DNA from 2 places in the Pseudomonas sp. Tri1 genome. Region 2 is predicted to be linked to the other one. Evidence: riboswitches for the same ligand, from Rfam matches in the RefSeq annotation. Region 2 holds a riboswitch; the other holds the start of a gene.
What was found. Region 2 has a riboswitch for cobalamin ahead of cobW (cobalamin biosynthesis protein CobW). Riboswitches for the same ligand answer to the same signal wherever they lie in the genome.
Positions count from the first base shown of each region.

Region 1: it holds a riboswitch for cobalamin, as region 2 does, so the genes downstream of both, cobO (cob(I)yrinic acid a,c-diamide adenosyltransferase) here and cobW (cobalamin biosynthesis protein CobW) in region 2, are expected to answer to the same signal.

Region 1 is NZ_CP072913.1:5,099,625-5,102,887, reverse strand. Features, by position in the region: gene J9870_RS22025 (hypothetical protein) at 199-783, opposite strand; cobalamin riboswitch at 937-1,146, shown strand; gene cobO (cob(I)yrinic acid a,c-diamide adenosyltransferase) at 1,224-1,835, shown strand; gene J9870_RS22015 (cobyrinate a,c-diamide synthase) at 1,832-3,232, shown strand; gene bluB (5,6-dimethylbenzimidazole synthase) at 3,229-3,263, shown strand, end outside.
Region 2 is NZ_CP072913.1:2,408,927-2,412,189, forward strand. Features, by position in the region: gene J9870_RS10720 (CbtA family protein) at 1-633, opposite strand, end outside; gene J9870_RS10725 (CbtB-domain containing protein) at 645-833, opposite strand; cobalamin riboswitch at 934-1,157, opposite strand; cobalamin riboswitch at 1,374-1,588, shown strand; gene cobW (cobalamin biosynthesis protein CobW) at 1,685-2,749, shown strand; gene cobN (cobaltochelatase subunit CobN) at 2,753-3,263, shown strand, end outside.

The DNA.
Region 1 (3,263 bases), 2.7 Mb from region 2:
TGAATGCATGTAGTTATTCATAGAGAAGCGTAGGCATGCGATGGTTCAACTGCAGGCGCGTGTCAGCAGGTAAGCGACCTGTGGGGGCGAGCTTGCTCGCGATAGCGGTCCGTCAGATGCATTGTTATTGACTGGCCCGCCGCTATCGCAAGCAAGCGCGCTCCCACAGTTTCTCCCGCGGTTCTAGCGTGGATTGAGTCAACCGTGGGCCTGTTTGAACAGCATGGCGATGCCAGGATGGTATTGACCGGCCTCGTTTCGCAACTTGCGGTAGGCATAGGGAAAGTACCAGGCCACGGCGCAGGTGTTTTCCTTCTGCAAGTCGTCGATCATGTCCTGCAGTTCTTCGGGCGTGGCGCTCTGCTGGGCTTTTTGCGGCGCGACGAACAGGCAGCCCAGCTTCAGGTCGCTGGAATAGCTGATGCGCTTGGCATCGCTGGCGGCCTCGGACAGGGGTTGGGTCAGGTTCAGGTTGTTGACCTTGGGCCAGCGTTGCGTGGCCTGGATGAAGGCGCGCTCATCGGTGCTGGCGATGAACAAATCGGCGCTGACGTTGCGTTCGCCTTCTTCATTCTGCTTGCGGGTCGGGGTGTTTTGCAGCGTGACCATCTCCGCCATCCAGGCGGCAGCCGACAGCAAGCCGAGGTTGGCTTTTTCATCGAACCAGTAAGGCGTGTCGTTATCGCCCCGCACGGCGTTGTAGCGATCGATGCAGTCAAACCAACGTTCCAGCACCGGGCGCAGGAATTCCAGTTTTGGATTGCTGATGATCATCCCTTGCATGCTTTGCCCTCTTGTTTTTGTGATATCGGGTCGTAGTGTCGCTTTGATATCACTTGCCGCAGAATCACACAAGATTGGCGTCACTTTATTGATGGGCGCCAATGATTGCCCCGACAGGCGGCTTTAATTGACGCTCCACCCCCAACCCTCTAACCTTCGCCGCTTGTTTCAGGTGCTCTGTGACCACGGTCGACAGAGTGAAACAGGGAAGCCGGTGAGTGCACACGAACCCGGCGCTGCCCCCGCAACGGTAAATGAGTCAACGCTGTGCCTAAGCCACTGTGTCGCCGACATGGGAAGGCGCACAGCCCGGCATTGCGCCGCTCATGAGCCCGGAGACCGGCCTGATCCATCCAACGGCATCACGGTGGGCGATGCCAGGCTCGCTGCCGTCCTTTTTATGCCCGCCCGCCGTTATCCAATCTCAACGGAGAGCTTCCATGACCGACACCCCCGATCGCGACGAACGCCACCTGGCGCGCATGCTGCGCAAGAAAGCCGTGATCGACGAGCGCATCGCCAACTCGCCGAACGAATGCGGCCTGCTGCTGGTGCTGACCGGCAACGGCAAGGGCAAGAGCAGCTCGGCGTTTGGCATGCTGGCGCGGTCCATGGGGCACGGCATGCAATGCGGCGTGGTGCAGTTCATCAAGGGCCGCAGCAGCACCGGTGAGGAGCTGTTTTTCCGCCGCTTCCCGGAGCAGGTGCGCTTTCACGTCATGGGCGAAGGCTTCACTTGGGAAACCCAGGATCGCCAGCGCGACATCGCCGCCGCCGAGGCCGCCTGGGCTGTATCGCGGCAATTGCTCAGCGATCCGTCCATCGGCCTGGTGGTGCTCGACGAATTGAATATCGCCCTCAAGCACGGCTACCTCGACCTCGATCAAGTCCTCAGTGATCTGCAAGCCCGCCCACCGATGCAGCATGTGGTGGTGACCGGGCGTGGTGCCAAGCCGGAGATGATCGAGCTGGCCGACACCGTCACCGAAATGGGCATGATCAAGCACGCGTTCCAGGCCGGCATCAAGGCGCAGAAAGGCGTCGAACTGTGAGTGATGCTCGCCACTGCCCGGCGGTGCTGATCGCCGCCCCGGCCTCGGGGCAGGGCAAGACCACCGTCACCGCGGCCCTGGCGCGTTTGCATCGCAACCAGGGGCGTAAGGTGCGCGTCTTCAAGTGCGGCCCGGACTTCCTCGACCCGATGATCCTGGAGCGGGCCAGCGGCGCGCCGGTCTATCAATTGGATATGTGGATGGTCGGCGAGCAGGAAAGCCGCCGGCTGTTGTGGGAAGCCGCCGCCGAGGCGGACCTGATCCTGATCGAAGGGGTGATGGGGTTGTTCGACGGCACGCCGTCCAGCGCCGATCTGGCGCGGCATTTTGGCGTGCCGGTGCTGGCGGTGATCGATGGCACGGCCATGGCCCAGACCTTCGGCGCCCTGGCCTTGGGCCTGGCCCATTATCAGCCGGACTTGCCGTTCGCCGGGGTCTTGGCCAACCGCGTCGGCACCTTGCGCCACGCGCAATTGCTCGAAGGCAGCCTCACCGAAGGCCTGCGTTGGTACGGCGCGCTGTCCCGGGAAACCGGTATCGAATTACCCAGCCGTCACCTCGGGTTGGTCCAGGCCAGCGAATTGAATGACCTCGACCTGCGCCTCGACGCGGCAGCCGAGGCCTTGGCCGGCAGTTGTGAAGTGGCGCTGCCGCCGGCGGTGGCGTTCGCCGCGCCTGAGCTGATTACCCCGCAGCCGTGGCTCGACGGTGTGCGTATCGCCGTGGCCCGGGACGAAGCGTTTGCCTTCACCTATGGCGCCAGCCTTGATCTGCTGCGGGCCATGGGTGCGCAACTGAGCTTCTTTTCGCCGATCCATGACACCGAACTGCCCGAGGCGGACAGCCTCTATCTGCCCGGCGGTTATCCGGAATTGCACCACGTTGCGTTGGCCCGGAACACGCCGATGCTGGCGGCGATCCGGGCTCATCACGCTGCCGACAAACCGTTACTCGCCGAATGTGGCGGCATGTTGTATCTGCTCGATTCATTGACCGACGTCGACGGCACCCGTGCTGAACTGCTGGGTTTGCTCGCCGGTGATGCGCAGATGCAAAAGCGTCTGGCGGCCCTGGCGCTGCAAGCGGTGGATTTGCCGGAAGGTTCCCTGCGTGGGCACACCTATCATCATTCCTTGACCAGCACCGAGCTTGAACCGATTGCCCGTGGCCATAGCCCGAATGGCGGGCGAGGAGCGGAGGCGGTTTTCCGGCAGGGGCGGATGACGGCTTCTTATGTGCATTTTTATTTTCCGTCCAATCCCAGGGCGATTGCCGCGTTGTTTGCGCCCGGACTTGAGCCCGCTATCGCGAGCAAGCTCGCCCCCGCAGGGGACCCAGTGATCTCAAGTGCAGCGCCAGCCAGTGTGGGAGCGAGCTTGCTCGCGAAGAGGCCATGACAGATACCGCTTTTTCCCAGGCCGAACGCGA
Region 2 (3,263 bases):
CAGCCAGAACGCGACGTTGGTTACTTGCGAGGCGATCTTGAATTGGCTTTCCAGTGCTTCGGGCGCCAGCATCGAGTGGACTTCCGGCTGCGGTGCGCCGATGACATGGGGCACCAGCAACGTCGCCACCCCCAGCAACTTGAGCAGCCAGTGTTTGCCGAAGGCGATCAGGGCGATGCCCACCGCTGTGGACGCTGCGGTGCCGATCCACCACATCTGCCGCTGGGCCAGATCGGCCGCGGCGGTGCCGGGCAGCTCCGGTGGCAGACCGAGGGTCGGCGCCAGGACGAAGGTGGCATAACCGGCCAGGCCCCAAAGCAGGCCCTGGGAAGTGCGAGTCGGTGCGCGCAAGGTATACAGACCCGCCAGCATCAGGGCGAAACCCACCGCCACCACCAGGTTGCCGCCTGTGGTAGACAGTACGCGCTGCCAGCCGTCTTCCGGCTCCCAGGCTTCGGCATCGTGGGTATGGGCCACGCCGTCGGCGTGTTCATGGACCTCAGCCGCCGGGGCTTTTTCAAAGGTTTCGGCTTGAAGAATCAGCGGCGACACCCAGAAGCTTTGCAGGAGCGTCAGCAGCAGGGCGGCCAGCAAGCCGCTGAAACCAGCGGTCTGCGCGATACGCTTGATCATGTTGTCAGGTCTCAATGGCACGGGAAGGCGGCGCTGTGGCGGGTGTCGTGGGCGGCGTTGTGCACCGCTTCGATGTGGGAGAAACCGGCGAAATAGACCAGGCCGGCACCCAGGATCGAGGCCAGGATCGCGGCGCTCAGGCGTTGGCTCAAGGTGGTGGTGCTGCTGGCGGTGCGGGCGGTGCTGCTGATGGTCGACATGGCGCTTCCCTCTGTTCTTGTTCAGTGGGTTATTCGAGCGCAATGAAACCCCGGGCGAAAACCCGCCAAGGTTCGAACAGCGCCCGCCCACCGCGGGTTTGTTGATGCATGAGTCATGGGCCGGTCTCCGGGCTTGCGAGGGGCCGGGCTTGTGCCTGGCCTGCAAGCGTCACCTTCCCATGTCGACAGACACAGTGGTTCAGACGCTTCGCTCGCTTACCGTTGCGGGGGCAGCACCGGACTGACGTGGCTTTGAAGTAAAGCACACGATTCACCGGTTTCCCGTTTCACCCTGTGAAGGGCACCCGTAACTAGGCGCACAGGAGAGCATGGGCGGGGGCGGGGCGTCAATTGGCAGGGGGTTCAGGCTGGCACCGAGTCGCGCCCAATCGCGAGCAAGCTCGCTCCCACAGGGAACTTGAGGTGATCGTTATTTCTATGTACGCCAGCAACCCATGTGGGAGCGAGCTTGCTCGCGATGACGGTGGTAAGGCCACCACAGAACTTACCTGCGGACATTGACCCGCCCCCACACCCTGCGTAGCCTTGCGCCTTCGAGGTTCTTCGGCATGCGCCGAAGCTAAGAAGGGAACGCGGTCCAAGCCGCGGCTGCCCCCGCAACTGTGAACGGTGCTGTTTCTGCAAGGCCACTGTGCATGCCCTGTTCCATCGGGCGCACGGGAAGGCGCAGCAATCGCCAGTCAATGACTGGCCCGCCGTCAGCCAGGAGACCTGCCTCGACACAGATTCTCACTACAACCGGGCGGGGTGATCCGGTGGCGAAATCTTCCGCGCACGCCTTGCCTGCGGTTGTCGTCCCGTTTGCCCGCCACTTTGCCAAGGGGCATCGGATGAAAACACTGGCCAAACTTCCCGTCACCATCGTCACCGGTTTCCTCGGCTCGGGTAAAACCACCTTGCTGCGGCACATGCTCGACAACGCCCAGGGCCGCCGTATCGCGGTGATCGTCAACGAGTTCGGCGAGTTGGGCATCGACGGCGAGATCCTCAAGCAGTGCTCCATCGGTTGCACCGAAGAAGAAGCCAACGGCCGCGTCTACGAACTGGCCAACGGTTGCCTGTGCTGCACGGTGCAGGAAGAGTTCTTCCCGGTGATGCGCGAGCTGGTGGCCCGGCGCGGCGACCTCGACCATATCCTCATCGAAACCTCCGGCCTGGCCCTGCCCAAGCCGCTGGTCCAGGCTTTCCAATGGCCGGAAATCCGCAGCGCCTGCACTGTCGATGCGGTGATCACCGTGGTCGACAGCCCGGCCGTGGCCGCCGGCACCTTCGCCGCGTTTCCCGACCAGGTCGACGCGCAGCGCAAGCTCGACCCGAACCTGGACCATGAATCGCCGCTGCACGAACTGTTCGCCGACCAGCTGGCCAGCGCCGACCTGGTGATCCTCAACAAAGCCGACCTGATCAGCCCTGAAGACCTGGCCAAAGTCCGCCTGGAAGTGGCCGAAGAGTTGCCACCGGCGGTCAAAGTCATCGAAGCCAGCAGCGGTCGCTTGCCATTGGACGTGCTGATTGGCCTGGGCGCTGGTTCCGAAGAACACATCGACAGCCGCCACAGCCATCACGATCATCACCATGACGGCGACGAAGACGACCATGATCATGACGCCTTCGACTCCATTTCCATCGAATTGCCCCAGGCCGACGAAAGCCTGCTGCTGGACGCACTGACGCAATTGGTGGTCCAGCACAGCGTACTGCGGGTCAAGGGTTTCGCGGCGATCCCGAACAAGCCGATGCGCCTGCTGATCCAAGGCGTTGGCACGCGGTTCGACAAGCATTTCGACCGCCAGTGGGGCGCCGATGAAGCACGGGTCACCCGTTTGGTGCTGATTGGCCAGGCACTCGATGCCGGGCTGCTTGAAGCGCAGTTGCGCGCCGCCCTCAGCGTCTAAGCCATGCACCTGCTCAGGACCCAGCCCGGTGGCTTTGTATCGGACGACAACATTGCCGACCTGGGGCAAACCCCCGCCGAGCTGGTGATCCTGTGCAGCGGCGATTCCAGCCTGGCGCTGCTGGCCGAAGCGGCCAGGCAGTTGCCGGACGACTACCCGCAGTTTCGCCTTGCCAACCCGATGCAGGTGCAGAACCACGCGTCGGTGGACCTGTATTTCGAAGACGTGCTGCGCCACGCCAAAGTCATCCTGTTGTCGCTGCACGGTGGCATCGGCTATTGGCGCTACGGCATCGAGCGTCTGATGGAGCTGGCCGGGCGCGGGGTGAAGCTGATCCTGGTGCCGGGCGACGATCGTCCGGACCCGGAACTCAGCGACCTGAGCAACGTGCCTTTCGAGGACCGCGACCGGCTCTGGCAGTTCTTGCGCCAGGGCGGGCTGGGCAATGCCCTGGACCTGTTTCATAACCTGGGCAGCCAATGGTTCGGTCGCGATTATCCGTGGGGGGAACCGC